DNA from 2 places in the Microbacterium sp. NPDC090014 genome. Region 2 is predicted to be linked to the other one. Evidence: predicted binding sites of a transcription regulator. Region 2 holds the regulator's gene; the other holds the start of a gene.

Region 1 (8,518 bases), on a different contig from region 2:
CGACCCAGCAGGTCGAGCGTGGCGTTCTCGAGCTTCAGGCCGACCTCTTCGGTGATGACCTGACCACCGGTGAGGATCGCGATGTCCTGCAGCTGGGCCTTGCGGCGGTCGCCGAAGCCGGGGGCCTTGACGGCTACCGACTTGAAGATGCCCTTGAGCTTGTTGAGCACGAGAGTCGCGAGAGCCTCGCCCTCGACGTCCTCGGCGATGATGACGAGCTCCTTGCCGTCCTGGATCACCTTGTCGACGATGGGCAGAAGGTCCTTGATGTTCGAGATCTTCTGGTTTGCGATGAGGATGTAGGCGTCTTCGAAGACAGCCTCCTGGCGCTCCGGGTCCGTCACGAAGTACGGGTTCAGGTAGCCCTTGTCGAAGCGCATGCCCTCGGTGAGCTCGAGCTCGGTGCCGAAGGTCTGCGACTCCTCGACGGTGACGACGCCCTCCTTGCCGACCTTGTCGATCGCCTCGGCGATGAGCTCGCCGATGGCGGGGTCAGCAGCCGAGATCGAAGCGGTCGCAGCGATCTGCTCCTTGGAGTCGATCTCCTTCGCGCTGGCGAGGAGCTCCTCGGTGATGGCCGCGACGGCCTTCTCGATGCCGCGCTTCAGCGAGATCGGGTCTGCGCCGGCTGCGACGTTGCGCAGACCCTCGCGGACCAGAGCCTGGGCGAGCACCGTGGCGGTGGTGGTTCCGTCACCGGCGACGTCGTCGGTCTTCTTGGCGACCTCCTTGACGAGCTCCGCACCGATCTTCTCGTACGGGTCGTCGAGCTCGATCTCCTTGGCGATGGAGACGCCGTCGTTCGTGATCGTGGGGGCGCCCCACTTCTTCTCCAGCACGACGTTGCGACCGCGCGGGCCGAGCGTCACCTTGACGGCGTCGGCGAGAATGTTGAGGCCGCGCTCGAGGCCGCGGCGGGCCTCCTCATCGAAAGCGATGATCTTTGCCATGAGTTTTGTCGTCCCTCCTGGACGTAGACGTTGGGTTTAGCACTCAGAGTGAGAGAGTGCTAACGCCATTCTGGCACTCGACCCCATCGAGTGCAAGCTGCGGGGAGGGACCGCGCGGCGCTCTACGGGGCAGGGGTGTCTGCGGGAGTCTCGGGAGCGGTGGTCGCGCGATCGAGTCCGATGACCACCGTGAGCTGCTTCGCGCCGGTGTCGTTCAGATCGGTGTAGAAATCGCTCTGCTCCACCTGTGCTCCGCCGATGAGGTTCGCGAGGCCGATGGCCGCGAGCTCGTCCTCGTCGGCGACGTAGTAGACCGTCGTCGTCGAGAAGTCCTGGCTCGCGCTGTCGGTCGCGAACACGACGTCTGCTGCCCAGCCGTTGTTGATCAGGACGTCGCGCATCTGCTCGTCGAGCCCCTCGTCCGGGGATGCGTTGAGGATCATCACCGAGTAGGTGACGTCGACGACTCCGGTCTCGACGGGTGCAGGACTGGCCGTGGGGACGGCCTCCGGGAAGAGGCTGATGCGCCCCATCACCACCAGCGAGCCGAAGATGCCGCCGATGATGAGCACCAGAGCGGCCACGAAAGACCAGAGGAGCACGACCCAGCCGTTCATCCCCGGGGCTTCGGCGCGATGCGCTCCGACGCGTCCGGATGATCGGGGGACGTCGTCGAATCGATCTCGGCTGGGCTTTGACACCCCTCGATGCTAACGGCACCGACCTCTGTATCCGCATCGAGCGCCGTCGGCGCGTGGCGGACGCGCGAGTCAGCCGACGAAACCGGGCGTGCGAGCGGCTCTCTGGAATGATCTCGAGTCGCGGATGCGCCGCAGCCGACGCACCAGCATCGGGTCGTACTCGAGGGCGGCCTCCGACTCGATCAGACGCCCGAGGAGCTGGTAGTAGCGCGCGGCGCTCATACCCAGCTGGGCGCGGATGGTCTCCTCCTTCGCGCCGCCGTGCCGCGGCCACGCGGTCTCCAGCGCGAGGATCGCACGATCGCGCTCGCTCAGCTCTCCCAGCATGAGATCAGATTAGGTCGCCGCCCCGCCGATTCCGGCACGCCACTCCCACCATCGCCCGAGTGGGTCGGCGGCTGCGCGCACCTGCCCGTCGAGCGCCACGACGAAACCGGGCCACTCCGCGGCGACGACGGGCGGATCCCAGGCGTCGAGGAGCGCGGGAGGGTCGATGGTCAGCCAGCGCGCGCCGAGTCCGCGGATGCGGTCGACGAGGGCTTCACGGGCCTCCCGGGGAATGTGCACCAGCACGCCGGGAGTCGTGACGACGAGGGCGGCGTCGCGGGGCGCCTCGGCGGCGAGCTCGTCGATCTGCTCGAGCGCGTCGCCTGCGACGAGGTGGGGAGGGGCGGATGCCGCGATGTCGAGCGCCGCCGACACCCGTTGCTCGCGCCCCTCCTCCCCCGGCCACACCAGACCCAGCAGCCAGCGCCGGTCACGCTCGTCTCGCGCGTCGAGCGGCGCGAGGTCGATGCCGGCTCGCCACACCACATCGGGCATCCGCATCGGCGGGAGGGCTCCGTCGACACGGCTTTCGAGGATCACGGTGGAGGGGCCGTCCGCGGGGTCGAGCGACGCGCGCAGCCGCCCGTCGGCGCCCACGAAGCGATACGAGTACCTGTCCGGATAGAGGCACAGTCCTGCGGAGGCTCCGACCTCGAGCAGCGCGATCGGGCCGTCGATCTCCGACAGCGCGGGCAGAAGCGGCGCGAGACGCAGAGGTTCGTTCGTCTGCAGACGCCGGTCGGTGCACTCGGCCACGATCTCATCGGCGCGCGCGATCACGAACGACCGCCAGGCGCCGTAGCCGACGAGGCCGGCGCCCAGCATCCGTGTCACCGCGAACACGAGCGGGGGCTGCCGTCTGTTCTCCGGAATCCGCGCGAGCACGCCCTGGACCTCGGAGTCGGCGGCGACACCGTCGGCCCACTCGACATACAGGTCGCTGCGCCCCGGCGCCTCCTGCTCGGCGAAACGCGCGTAGTGCTGCTGCACGGCATCCGTCATGGATCCATTGTCTCGTGGCGCCGAGCGCCTCTGAACGCGAGAGAATGGATCAGACCCCCAGGAGGACCGATGTCGTACAGCGTGGACAAGACCGAAGAAGAGTGGCGCGAGGAGCTCGGCGAGGAGCAGTACGCCGTGCTGCGCGAAGCCGCCACCGAGCGCGCCTGGACGGGCGAGCTTCTCGACGAGGGCCGAGCGGGCCTCTACACCTGCGGCGCCTGCGGTGCCGAGCTGTTCAAGAGCGGCACGAAGTTCGACTCCGGATGCGGCTGGCCGAGCTTCTACGAGTCGATCCGCCCTGACGCGGTGCAGCTCATCGAGGACACGACGCTCGGCATGGTGCGCACCGAGGTGCGCTGCGCGAGCTGCGGCTCTCACCTGGGTCACGTCTTCCCCGACGGATTCGGCACGCCCACCGGCGACCGCTACTGCATGAACTCGATCGCCCTGAACTTCACACCCGAAGAGTCGTGAACGCCCTCGAGGCGGTCCGCGCACGGCAGTCCTGGTCGAAGGTCACCGACGACGCGCCGTCGCGCGATGAGCTGCTGACACTCGTCGCCGCAGCGGGTCGTGTGGCCGATCATTCGTCGCTGCGCCCGTGGCGTCTCATCGAGCTCCGCGGGTCCGACCGCGAGGTGCTCGGCGCGGCGATCGCGAAGGCGGAGGGTGACAAGTCCCCGTCGACCAAGCCTCTTCGCGCTCCGCTGCTGATCGCCGTGGTCGCCAGCTATCGCAAGAGCGACAAGGTTCCCCGGTGGGAGCAGGAGGCGGTCGCGTCAGGCGTCGCCCACATGCTCAGCCTGCTGCTCGACGAGGCCGGCTGGGGCGTGCTGTGGCGCACCGGTCGGTACACGCGCTCGAAGGCCATCGCGAAGGCTCACGGCATCGGCAAGAACGAAGAGCTGCTCGGCTGGCTGTATGTCGGCGGCAAGCCGCAGGGCAAGAAGCCGGGCCGCCGCAAGCCGGTCGACGCCCGGGCACTCGTGACGCGGATGCCGCAGCCGAAGAAGAAGTAGCGCGCTCAGCTGCGTCGACGCCGCGGGAGTGCGACGACCACGGATGCCACGGCGACGATCACCATGCCGACGATCTGCCAGAGCGCCGGCCCCGCGGCCGCGGGCCAGATGAGGTCGATGATCACCGACGTGGCGAGCTGACCGAGCACCGAGCCGAGGCCCATCAGCAGCACGCCGGTATGCGCGACGATGAAGGCGCCGAGCAGGATGTACGCCGCGCCGAGGAATCCTCCGAGGTACAGCCACGGCTCGGTCGGCAGCGCATCGGGCACCCCTCGCACGGCGATGCTGATGCCCGCTGCGGCCAGCAGCGCGACGGTGCCGGCGATGAAGCTCATGAAGGTGGCCGCGAGGGGCGACCTCACGCGCTGAGCCAGCCTGCCGTTGGTCGCTGCCTGCCAGGCGATGCCGACACCCGCGGCGAACGGCAGCAGCAGCATCCAGAGCGGTGCTGTGGCCAGCACGTCCCCGCTCAGGGAGATGCCCACTGCGGCGAGCGCGAACGCGCCGCCCAGCACGCGTCCCGGCGTGATCGCGACGACTCCCGCCGGGCCGAACCCGATCCGGTCGAGGACGAGGCCGTGCAGCGTCTGTCCCGCCACCACGCCGACCGTGAACAGCGAGACGCCGAGCACGCCGGCGGTGATCCCCTGGGTCGATACGGTGAGTGCGCCGCAGGCGCCGCCGAGCAGCATCCAGAACGGGATGGTCCGATCGCGGATGCCGCCGCGCAGTCGTCCGACGCCTCGACGAGCCGAGGGAAGGCAGACGATCACGATCGCCAGGGCTGCGAGTCCCACGGAGAACGAGATGAGACCGGCCGCGATGCCGTTGTCGATCTCGACGCCCAGCACCCCGTTGATCCGGGCCTGGACAGCCGTCATGACGCCGATCGCGACTGCTCCGCCGAGCGCGAGGGGCGGGGAGAGACGACGAACCTGGGTCACCTGTCGACCCTAGCCGAGCGAGGATCCTCCTCCCGCAGCGTGCACGATGTCCGTAGCCGGGCGTACCCTGACGGCATGTGCGCGAGCTACGGACTTGACCCCCGGTTCACCGACACCGAACTCCTCGCAGCGGCCGACGAGGCCGTGCTCGACGGGCTCCGGGAGTGGGCTGAGCAGAATGCCCGCGAGACCGTTCGCCCCACCGGCAAGAACCTCCGCAATCTCAATCCGATCGTGGTCCAGCCCGACACCGCTCCGACGCTCGAGCCGGCGTGGTGGGGATTCCTCATCAACGGGGAGCCGTCGAAGTTCCCGTCGATCAACACCCGCTCCGAGCGGCTGCAGGAGCGCCCCGGCGGATTGAAGAGTCGCGCGCTCGTCCCTGCGACCAGCTGGTACGAGATGAAGAAGCCCGAGCGCGTGTGGCACGAGTTCCTCGTCGACGAGGGGGCCCTCTTCGGGATGGCCGCGGTCACCCAGAGAGGTCGCACCGCCGACGGCGAGTCCTTCACCTGCTACTCGATCGTGATGCGCCCGGCTCCTCCGCACCTCGCGGACGTGCACGACCGGATGCCGCTGCTGATCCCCGCGTCCCTGAGTGAGGAGTGGCTCACCGCCGAGCCCGCGAAGGACATCATCGACGAGGCGCTGCTCGCCGCTGCGACGCTCGACGAGCGCGTGCACGCCGCGCCGCGCGCGAGCGACAAGGGCGCGGATCGGCTGTTCTGAGCTCATGGATTCGACGGATCTCGTCGCCACCGCGGCGGAGCGTGCAGAGGAGCTGTCGGGCGCGGCGCGGGAGAACCCGTTCGGTCCCGAGTGGGACGTGTACAAGGTGCGCGGACGCGTGTTCCTGCTGATCCCTCTCGACCAGACCGGGAGGGTCACGCTCAAGTCGCACCCCGACGACTCGGTCGCATTGCGCGAGACCTTCGCCGACATCGTCCCGGGGTACCACATGAACAAGAAGCACTGGATCACCCTGATGCCGGGGCCGTCACTCGACGAGGAACTCGTGTCCGAGCTGGTCACGGAGTCGTACCGTCTGGTGGTCGAGAAGCTCCCACGCGCCCAGCGGCCCGTGGATCCCGACCTGTTCGGGCGCCCCTCGTCCTGACGATTCCGCACCGGCCATCCACCGTGAGGATGACCCGCTGCCTCCGGGGAACGGTACCCAGGGAGGACGCGCGGGCTGCGGCGCCGTCGATAGCGTCGTAGACATGATCACAGCAGAAGGCCTCACGAAGAGATTCGGAGACAAGACAGCCGTCCAGGACGTGTCGTTCACGGTCAAGCCGGGCACGGTCACCGGGTTCCTCGGTCCGAACGGCGCGGGAAAATCCACCACGATGCGCATGATCGTCGGCCTCGACCGGCCGACGTCCGGCATCGCGACCGTCGCCGGCCGGGAGTACCGGAAGCTTCGCGCCCCGCTCACAGAGGTGGGGGTGCTTCTCGACGCGAAGGCGGTGCACACCGGCCGCACCGCTCGCAATCATCTGCGTGCGATGGCGGCGACCCATGGCATCCCCGCGTCGCGCGTCGACGAGGTCATCGACCTGGCGGGCATCGCGCCCGTCGCCCGCAAGCGCGCCGGGAAGTTCTCGCTCGGCATGGGGCAGCGGCTCGGAATCGCCTCGGCCCTGCTCGGGGATCCGCACACGCTGATCCTCGATGAGCCTGTCAACGGCCTCGACCCCGAGGGGGTGCGATGGGTGCGACAGTTCGTGCGCCATGCGGCGTCCGAGGGGCGTACGGTCCTTCTGTCCAGCCACCTGATGAGCGAGATGGCGCAGACCGCCGATCACGTGATCGTGATGGGCCGAGGCAGAGTGCTCGCCGACGCTCCGCTCGAAGAGCTCGTCCGCGCCTGGACGACGAACACCGTGCGCGTCCGCACGCCCCGCGCTGCGGATCTGGCCACAGCGGTCGGCGGCCCGTCGGTCGAGATCGTGAGCTCGGCTCCCGATCTTCTCGACATCGTCGGCCTGCCGGCCTCCCGCATCGGCGACCTCGCCGCTCGCCACGGCATCCCCCTGCACGAGCTCACCCCGACCACCGGGTCGCTCGAAGACGCCTATCTGGCGCTCACCGGCGACTCGGTCGAGTACCGCACGAAGGAGATCTCATGACCGTCCAGGCTCCTGCCCGCACGCGCCAGCACGTCGACACCGGACACCGCCTCACGTTCGTCCGCGCGATCCGCGGCGAGTGGATCAAGCTCTCCACGCTTCGCTCCACCTGGTGGTCCATCGGCATCGCCGCAGTGCTCACCGTCGGCATCGCGGTGCTCATCGCTCAGGCGATCGACCTGCCGGGCTTCGACCCCATTCAGGCCGTGGTCATGCCGATCCAGTTCACGATGCTGCTCGCGGGCATCCTCGGTGCGATCTCAGTGACGGGTGAGTACTCGACCGGAATGATCCGCTCGACGCTGGCAGCCAACCCGAAGCGCGGCTCCGTGCTCGCCGCCAAGGCCGTCGTGATCGCGGTCTTCCTGTTCGTGTCGTCTCTGGTGATCTTCTCAGCCGCAGCTGTCGCCGTCTCCGCGGTCGTCGCGTCGCGCGATCAGAGCATCGACTGGTCCGATCCGGCGGCATCGCTCCTTCCGATCGTCGTGTCGTCGCTTGCCATGTCCGTCTTCGCTCTCATCGGCGTCGCATTCGGCTTCATCCTGCGCTCGGGCGCCGGAGCCATCGCCGCGACCGTCGGCCTGCTGTTCGTCCTGCCGATCGTCGCGAGCTTCTTCACGATCGCCGGCGACGCGTGGACGTGGCTCCTCGAGACCGCGAACTACCTGCCGGTCGCCGCCGCTCAGAGTGCGATCCTTCCCGAGGGAGCCGCCCTCGAGGGCCCGGTCGCGTATCTCACGCTGGCCGGCTGGGTGGCTGCGGGCATGCTCGCCGCGTGGGGCGTGCTCCGCACCCGCGACGCGTGACCGAGAGCCGACCGATGACCGATCCGCGTAGAGTCGGCCGGTGACCACCCCGATCAGCCGCAGCACCTCAGTCCGCGAGGACGAGGGGCTGCGGCTGCCGCGTCCCCCCGGCGTCCTGCGCCGTTTCTGGGCGCGGCATCCGGTGGTCGCCGACGTCGTCATCACGATCCTGTGCCTGCTCCTCTCGCTCGTTCCCGCTGGTGCGATCACCCGCGATCTTCCGATGCCCCTCGCCATCGGCGTGGCGATCCTGGTCCCCGCCGCCGTGGTCGGCACGTGCGCGACTCTGCTCTGGCGGCGCAGGCACCCGCTGGTGCCGTTCGTGGCATCTTTCGCACTCGAAGCCCTGTTCCTCTTCGCGCTTCAGCCGATCGGCGCTCCTGTCCTGCTGGTCAGCTGCTACTCGCTCGCCGTGTACCGCTCGTCGCGGGCGGCGTGGACCGGCTTCGGCATCGCGATCGCATCGCTCGCGGCGCTCGCCGGTGCGCTCACCCTCACCGGCGTCATCACTCTGCAGATCGCCGCGAACGCCGTCGTGATGTCGCTGGTCCTCGGACTCATCGGCACTTTGATCGGTGTGAATGTCGGAGGACGCAAACGCTACCTGGCTGCGGTGATCGACCGCTCCCGCCAG
Region 2 (8,518 bases):
TGCTTGTCGGACTTGCCGAGCAGTTCCTGGCCGTCATAGATGATCGACCCGGTGACCTTGGCGTTGTCGTCGAGCAGGCCCATGATCGCGAGCGAGGTGACGGACTTGCCCGAGCCGGATTCGCCGACGATGCCGAGGGTGCGACCCTCTTCGAGGTCGAACGAGACGCCGCGCACGGCATCGACTCGACCGGCTTCCGACGGGAAGCTGACCTTGAGGTCTCGGACGGAAAGGACAGTACTCATGCGCGACCTCCAGCCGCAGAGGTCGGATCCAGGGCGTCGCGCAGACCGTCGGCGATGAGAGCCATCGAGACGGTGAGCAGGGTGAGCGCCGCTGCAGGGAAGTAGAAGAGCCACGGTGCGCTCACCAGAGTGCTGGAGCCGTAGCCGATCAGGGCGCCGAGCGAGACGTCGGGCAGCTTCACACCGAAGCCGAGGAACGAGAGCGCGGTCTCGGTGAGGACGGCCGACACGACGCCGAGCGTGAAGTTGATCACCAGCAGCGACCCGATGTTCGGGAGCATGTGACGCAGGACGATCCGCATCCCCGAGAGCCCGGCGTAGCGAGCGGCATGCACGTACTCGCGCTCGCGGATCGACAGCGACAGGGTCCAGATGATCCGGGCAGGGAAGAACCAGCCGACGACGAAGATCATGACGAGCGAGATCACAAGCCAGTTCCCGCCGGCGTCGTTCGAGATCATCGCGAGGATCAGGAAGTTCGGGACCACCATCATGAAGTGGATGATCGCGAGCATGATCCGCTCGTACCGGCCGCCGAAGTAGGCGGCGGTGGCACCGATGAGTGCCGAGACGACCGTGGTGCCGATGGCAACGAGGGCAGCGATCATCATGGAGCGCTGAAGACCGACGGCGACCTGGGCGAAGTTGTCGTTGCCCGAACCGTTCGTCCCGAACCAGTGCTCGGCCGAGGGAGCCTGGCGCAGCGCGAGGAAGTCGAGGTCGGTGTGCGAGTACGGCGCGATGAGCGGTCCCACGATCGCGAACACCACCAGAAGCGCGAGAATGACGACGCCGATCAAGGCACCGCGGTTGCGCAGGAACCGACGCGTGTACAGCGTCAGCATCGAGGTGCGCTTGCGGTTCTTCGGCTTCTCCGGCTCGGCGATCTCGGGGGACACCCCGATGGCTTCCAGGGACATCAGCTCACCCGCACTCTCGGATCGAGGACGACCACGGCGACGTCAGCGAGGATCGCGCCGATCGCCGTCATCAGGGCGCCGAACGCCGCGACTGCGACCACGCCGTGAATGTCGTTGTTGTTCAGGGTCTGGATGAAGTACCGACCCATTCCGTTCCAGTTGAAGATCGTCTCGGTCAGCACCGCTCCGGTGAAGACCGCGGGGATCGTGAACGCGACCTGCGTCGTGACGGGGATCAGCGACGTCCGCAGCGCGTGCTTGCGGATGGCCTGCTGCTTGGTGAGTCCCTTGGCACGGGCGGTGCGAACGTAATCCGCCTTGATGTTGTCGAGCAGCAGCGAGCGCTGCAGGAAGTGGATGGACGCGTAGCCCGTGAGCACCAGGCCGAGTGTGGGGAGCGTCAGGTGTTGGAGGACGTCTATGAGGACGGGGAAGAATCCCTCGACCCCCTGACTGGAGGATCCGACGACGTAGAAGACGGTCGTGCCGACCGCGTTGTTGAAGTTGATCGCGAGCAGAACCAGAGCGAATCCCGCAACGACCGTGGGGATGTTCATCGTGATGATGCTCGTGCCCTGACCGATGCGGTCGGCCAGTTTGTACTGACGGGATGCCGTGTAGACACCGAGGGCGATGCCCAGGATGGTCGTGATGATCGTCGCCCCGAGCACGAGCTCGGCGCTGATCCAGACCCGGTATGCGACCTGCTCGTTGACGGACTCGCCTGTGGGGCCGACTCCCCAGTCCCAGCGGAAGAGGATGCTGGAGAACCAGGTCCACCATCGTTCGATCAGGGGGACCGATTCGCTGAGGTTGCGAGGCTTCAGCAGCGCATCGATCTGATCGGGCGAAAGCGGAGGTCGACGTCCGACGTAGTTGTTCTCGGGATCGAGATACAGCCACGCGAGGAAGTAGGTGATGTTCGTCGCGATGACGATCATCAGCACCCATCCCAGCAGGCGGCGCAACAGATACTTGATCAAGGTGATGATTCTTTCTCTTTTACAGACGCGCGCGGGATCCGCCGACGCAACGCTGAGCCGGGAAGACAGTCAATCACCATCAGCCGATCTGCGCGACACGACGCCTGCACTTGGTCTGTGACGGAGTCTTATCGCTCACGGGATCCGGTGTCACGGATGGCTCCCGGGCAACCTCGGCAGAATATCACCGGATCGCACGAAGCGGGCATAAGCCTCACCTCACCGTAGAATCGTCAGGACATGTCACCACGCGCTCTCACTCCGCTTCAGCCTGCCGCGACGCCTTCGGCGCAGATCCGCAACTTCTGCATCATCGCGCACATCGACCACGGCAAGTCGACCCTCGCCGACCGCATGCTCCAGATCACCGGCGTGGTCTCGGATCGCGACATGCGCGCGCAGTACCTCGACCGCATGGACATCGAGCGTGAGCGCGGCATCACCATCAAGAGCCAGGCCGTGCGGATGCCGTGGGAGATCGACGGCGAGACCTTCGCGCTCAACATGATCGACACCCCGGGGCACGTCGACTTCACCTACGAGGTGTCCCGGTCTCTCGCCGCCTGCGAGGGCGCGATCCTGCTCGTCGATGCCGCCCAGGGCATCGAGGCCCAGACTCTGGCGAACCTCTACCTCGCGCTCGAGAACGACCTGCACATCATCCCGGTGCTGAACAAGATCGACCTGCCGGCGGCCGACCCCGACAAGTACGCCAAGGAGCTGGCATCGCTCATCGGCGGCAAGCCCGAGGACGTGCTCCGTGTCTCGGGCAAGACCGGTGTCGGCGTCGAGGAGCTGCTCGACCGACTGGTCAAGGAGATCCCCGCACCCGTCGGAGACGCCGATGCTCCGGCCCGCGCCATGATCTTCGACTCCGTCTACGACGCCTACCGCGGGGTCGTCACCTACGTCCGCATGGTGGACGGCAGCCTGTCGCCCCGCGAGCGCATTCAGATGATGTCGACGGGTGCCAACCACGAAGCGCTCGAGGTAGGCGTGTCGAGCCCCGAACCGGTGCCGTCCAAGGGGCTCGGCGTCGGCGAGGTCGGCTACCTCATCACCGGTGTGAAGGACGTCCGTCTGTCGAAGGTCGGTGACACGATCACGACGGCACGCAGGCCCTCGACCCAGGCTCTGCCGGGCTACACCGACCCGAAACCCATGGTCTTCTCTGGCATCTACCCGATCGACGGCAGCGACTACGCGGAGCTCCGGGAGGCGCTCGACAAGCTCAAGCTCTCCGACGCCTCGCTGCAGTACGAGCCTGAGACCTCCGTCGCCCTCGGTTTCGGCTTCCGCTGCGGGTTCCTTGGACTCCTGCATCTCGAGATCATCACCGAGCGTCTCGAGCGAGAATTCGGCCTCGACCTCATCACCACCGCACCCAGCGTGATCTACGAGGTGCTCACGAGCGACACGGGCGAGACCGTGACGGTGACGAACCCGAGCGAGTACCCCGACGGTCGCATCGGCTCGGTGTCGGAGCCGATGGTGAAGACCGCGATCCTGCTGCCCAAGGACTACGTGGGCACGGTCATGGAGCTCTGCCAGTCGCGTCGCGGAGCACTGCTGGGCATGGAGTACTTCTCCGAGGAGCGCGTGGAGCTCCGCTACATGATGCCGCTCGGCGAGATCGTGTTCGACTTCTTCGACCAGCTCAAGTCCAAGACCCAGGGCTATGCCTCGCTCGACTACGAACCCGCCGGACAGCAGGAGGCGGACCTGGTCAAGGTCGACATCCTGCTGCAGGGTGACAAGGTCGACGCGTTCAGCTCGATCGTGCACCGCGACAAGGCCTACGCCTACGGCACGCTGATGACGGAGCGACTGCGCAAGCTGATCCCTCGCCAGAACTTCGAGGTGCCGATCCAGGCCGCCATCGGCGCCAGGATCATCGCCCGCGAGACGATCAGGGCGCTGCGCAAGGACGTGCTCGCCAAATGCTACGGCGGTGACATCAGCCGCAAGCGCAAGCTCCTCGAGAAGCAGAAAGAGGGCAAGAAGCGCATGAAGATGGTCGGTCGTGTCGAGGTGCCGCAGGAGGCGTTCATCGCAGCGCTCTCCGGCGACGTCGAGGGCAAGGACAAGAAGTAGGACCTTCGGGCCGGGCTGTTCCCGGCGTGGAGGGTGATCGTCCAGGGAACGGGAAGTAGGCTGGAACGCATGCGGCGCGGGACTTTCCGAGACGACACGGTTGACTATGCGGCCGTGGGTGCGACCCACGCGCCCGATCTGATGCAGTACCCGCCGGAGCGCAGCATCCCGGCGGAGAACTCCTGGCGGATCGGCAGCGGTCATGACCGCTTCCAGTCCGCGGGCGAAGCGCTGCTGACCTGGACCGCGCAGCGCGCGGCGGGCCTCAGCATCGAGGATGTGCGTCCCGCGCCCGGCCCCGCCTACGCCGGTGTCAGCTTCGACGCCGAGGGCACTCCGATCGCACCGAGCAAGAACGACGTCGAACAGCGCTTCGACGCGGAAGGCACACCGTTCGCCGGCCCGGGCATGACGCTGCGCCTGCATGGGCGGGTTGCCGGCATGCGGGCGGATGCGGAGTTGCGCGTGATCTCCGTGACCGAGGAGAAGCGCCGGATCGGATTCGTGCTGGGCACGGTCGGAGGCTCGGTGGTCCGCGGTGAGGAGTCCTTCGACATCGACTGGCGCGAGGACAACGACGAGGTGTGGTTCTCCGTCCGTGCCTTCGACGCGCCGAACTCCCTGCTCTACCGCGTCGTCCCGCCGCTGGTGAAGCGCCGTCGCCGCGAGTTGTTCGCACGCTATCTGCGAGCGATCTCGCCGCTGTACGCGACTCCGGTCTGATGGTCGCACCTCTCTGATGGCCGGTCCGCTCCCACTCGGCGATCCGGCACCGGCAGACGGACATCTGCCCTCCGATCTGCCGATCGATTCCTCCGTGCCCTTCTCCGCATACCTGCACGTCCCCTTCTGCCGGGTGCGGTGCGGCTACTGCGACTTCAACACCTACACCTCGGGAGAGCTCCGCGGCGCGAAGCAGGAGGACTACGCCTCGACGCTCATCACCGAGATCGACCTCGCGCGGCGTGTGCTCGCGGATGCCGGTGCGCTGCGCCCGATGGACACCGTGTTCTTCGGCGGCGGCACGCCGACGCTGCTGCCGCCGGGCGACCTGGCGCGGATGCTCGGGGCGGCGACCGATGCGTTCGGCCTCGTCGACGGCGCCGAGGTCACGGTCGAGGCGAACCCCGACACGGTGACACCCGAGGTCGCGCGGACCCTCGCGGATGCCGGCGTCACGCGGCTGTCGATCGGCATGCAGTCGGCAGTGCCGCATGTGCTCGCCGCTCTCGACCGCACTCATCGCCCCGAGAATGTGACGACAGCGGTCGCCGCGGCGAAGGACGCTGGCCTCGCCGTGAGCGTGGACCTCATCTACGGCGCCCCCGGTGAGTCGATCGGTGATTGGGAGGCGTCGCTCGATGTGGCGCTCGCACTCGAGTCGGACCACATCTCGGCGTACGCGCTGATCATCGAGGACGGCACGAAGCTCGCGCGGCAGATCCGCCGAGGCGAGGTGCCGGCGCCGGACGATGACCTGCAGGCCGACATGTACGAGCTCGCCGATGCGCGTCTCGCAGCGGCGGGCTTCGACTGGTACGAGATCAGCAACTGGTCGCGCTCGCCCGAGCAGCGTTCGCGGCACAATCTCGCCTACTGGCGGGGGAGCGACTGGTGGGGGTTCGGTCCCGGCGCGCACAGTCACGTCGCCGGCCTGCGGTGGTGGAACGTCAAGCATCCGGCCGCGTATGCACAGCGGCTCGCCGCAGCGGAGTCTCCCGCCGCCGGCACGGAGCGGCCGGACGAGCAGTCGGCGACGCTCGAGCGCATCCTGCTGCTGAGTCGCATCCGCGAGGGCATCGCCGTCAGCGACCTCGCCGCGGACAAGAGGACACGCGTCGCGGGTCTGATCGCGGATGGGCTCGTCGACCCGGCCGCTGCCGTTCGCGGACGCGTGCAGCTCACACTGCGGGGGCGCCTGCTCGCCGATGCCGTCGTGCGTGAGCTCACCGACTGATCGGCGACCGCTGAGTCCGGACATCGTGCCGGATCAGCACGTGGTCGGCGTCGGCGGGTAGAATTGGCACTCGTAGCCAGTGAGTGCCAAGAGGGAGGGAGTTGCGATGGTCAGCGAAAGAGGCCTCCAGGTTCTCCGCGCGATCGTGCAGGACTACGTCGAGACGCATGAACCCGTCGGCAGCCGATCGATCGTAGACCGATACTCCTTCGGCGTGTCCGCGGCGACGATCCGCAACGACATGGCACTGCTCGAAGACGAAGAGCTGATCGCCGCCCCGCACACCTCCTCCGGTCGCGTTCCCACCGACAAGGGCTACCGCGTGTTCGTGGATCATCTCGCCCAGCTGCGGCCGCTGTCGGTCGCGCAGCGCACGGCCATCGAGTCCTTCCTCACCGCTCCATCCGACCTCGACGACCTGATGGTGCGCACGGTCCGAGTGCTGACGCAGCTCACGGGGCAGGTCGCGCTGGCGCAGTACCCGTCATTCGCGCGCGCGCATCTGACGCATCTCGAACTCGTGGCGCTGGCGCCGAATCGTCTGCTCATCGTGCTCGTCACCGACGCGGGCGGCGTCTCGCAGCGCATCGCCCCGCTGCCCGTCGACGTCGACGACGCCGACATGGCGCTGCTGCGTGCTCGTCTCTCCGCCCTGATCACGGGCCGGGCGGTGAGCGACGCCGCTGAGCGGCTGCAGGCGCTTCTCGCGGACGACGCGCACAGTCATGACGTCGTACTGCGCGCTCTCGCGACGATCGTCATCGACGAGCTCGGCGCCTTCCGTCAGGAGCGCCTGGTGATGGCCGGAGCAGCGACTCTGGCTCGACGCGAGCAGGACTTCCGCGGCAGCATCCACCCTCTGCTCGAGGCGATCGAGGAACAGGTGACGCTGCTGCGGCTGATGAGCGAGATGGAGGCGGACTCCCACGGTCTCGCCGCCAGCATCGGCACCGAGAACGCGTCCTTCGGCCTCGGCGAGGCATCGATCGTGGCCAGCAACTACGCCGCCCCCAGCGGCACGGCGCGAGTCGGCGTGATGGGGCCGACGCGCATGGACTATCCGAGCAATCTCGCGGCGGCGCGGGCCGTGGCCCGCTATCTGTCTCGGATGCTCGACGAAGACGAGGCGGCCCGCTGACGCGGCCGCCCAGAGAACAGCACACGCAGAAGGGCCATTGTGGCAGACCACTACGAGGTACTCGGCGTCTCTCGTGACGCCTCCACCGACGAGATCAAGAAGGCGTACCGACGCCTCGCTCGTCAGCTCCACCCCGATGTGAATCCGGGTGAGGACGCGGCCGAGCAGTTCAAGCTCGTCACGCATGCATACGACGTCCTGAGCGACGACGATTCCCGTCGCCGCTACGACATGGGCGGCGGAGACGGCGCCGCCGGCAACTTCCAGGGATTCGGCGGCTTCGGGGACATCTTCGAGACCTTCTTCGGCGCGGGCCAAGGCGGTGGCAGGGGCGCGCGTCCGCGGTCACGCCGCGAACGGGGACAGGACGCCCTCGTCCGGGTGACCCTCGATCTCGGCGACGTCGTCTTCGGTGCGCACCGCGACATCGAGGTCGACACGGCCGTGCTGTGCGAGACGTGCAACGGCTCGTGCTGCCAGGAGGGCACGTCGCCCGTTACCTGTGACATCTGCGGCGGCTCCGGACACGTTCAGCGTCAGGTGCGGAGCCTGCTCGGCAACGTCGTGACCTCTCAGCCCTGCGGCACCTGCGAGGGCTACGGCACGACGATCCCGTATCCGTGCGGCACCTGCGGCGGCCAGGGGCGGGTGCGCTCGCGTCGCACCGTGTCGCTCGACATTCCCGCCGGCGTCGAGACCGGGCTGCGCCTGCAGCTGCCGGGCTCTGGCGAGGTCGGCAAGGCGGGTGGCCCGAACGGCGACCTGTACGTCGAGGTCACCGTGAACCCGCACCCGTCTTTCAGCCGCGACGGCGACGACCTGCTGGCGACGCTCGAGGTGTCGATGCCGGATGCGATCCTCGGCACCGAGACCACGATCCAGGGTCTCGACGGCGAGGTCGATCTCGAGATCCGCTCGGGCGTCCAGTCCGGCGACGTGCTGACGATCAAGGGCCGCGGCATCACGCCGCTGCGGGGCAACCTGCGCGGCGACCTCCGCGTCGGCGTGCAGGTGGTCACTCCGACCCGGCTCGACTCCGCGCAGCGCGCGCTCATCGAGGACTTCGCGAAGAAGACCAAGGCACCGGGCCCGCAGCTGGCGCAGTTCCAGCAGGGGCTGTTCTCGAAGCTCCGCGACCGCTTCCGTTCGCACTGATCCGGACGGCGCTCATGGCACTCCAC

Evidence for each region. Region 2 encodes HrcA, which represses chaperone genes, less so after heat shock. Its sites were predicted from a motif close to TTNGCACTCGNNNNNNNCGAGTGCNAA; they were not measured.
Region 1: a site for HrcA is predicted at 987-1,013, ahead of groL (chaperonin GroEL). Genes of this name have one in related genera too.

Annotation. Positions count from the first base shown of each region.
Region 1 is NZ_JBIVFS010000002.1:594,384-602,901, reverse strand. It holds gene groL (chaperonin GroEL) at 1-950, opposite strand, end outside; gene ACIPV5_RS16345 (LytR C-terminal domain-containing protein) at 1,073-1,651, opposite strand; gene ACIPV5_RS16340 (DUF3263 domain-containing protein) at 1,721-1,978, opposite strand; gene ACIPV5_RS16335 (DUF2332 family protein) at 1,988-2,980, opposite strand; gene msrB (peptide-methionine (R)-S-oxide reductase MsrB) at 3,050-3,454, shown strand; gene ACIPV5_RS16325 (nitroreductase family protein) at 3,451-3,999, shown strand; gene ACIPV5_RS16320 (DMT family transporter) at 4,005-4,946, opposite strand; gene ACIPV5_RS16315 (SOS response-associated peptidase family protein) at 5,022-5,675, shown strand; gene ACIPV5_RS16310 (MmcQ/YjbR family DNA-binding protein) at 5,680-6,063, shown strand; gene ACIPV5_RS16305 (ABC transporter ATP-binding protein) at 6,167-7,078, shown strand; gene ACIPV5_RS16300 (ABC transporter permease) at 7,075-7,884, shown strand; gene ACIPV5_RS16295 (sensor histidine kinase) at 7,925-8,518, shown strand, end outside.
Region 2 is NZ_JBIVFS010000001.1:2,584,211-2,592,728, reverse strand. It holds gene ACIPV5_RS12430 (ABC transporter ATP-binding protein) at 1-245, opposite strand, end outside; gene ACIPV5_RS12425 (ABC transporter permease) at 242-1,165, opposite strand; gene ACIPV5_RS12420 (ABC transporter permease) at 1,165-2,148, opposite strand; gene lepA (translation elongation factor 4) at 2,389-4,242, shown strand; gene ACIPV5_RS12410 (DUF1990 family protein) at 4,312-4,965, shown strand; gene hemW (radical SAM family heme chaperone HemW) at 4,982-6,199, shown strand; gene hrcA (heat-inducible transcriptional repressor HrcA) at 6,306-7,337, shown strand; gene dnaJ (molecular chaperone DnaJ) at 7,377-8,492, shown strand; gene ACIPV5_RS12390 (16S rRNA (uracil(1498)-N(3))-methyltransferase) at 8,507-8,518, shown strand, end outside.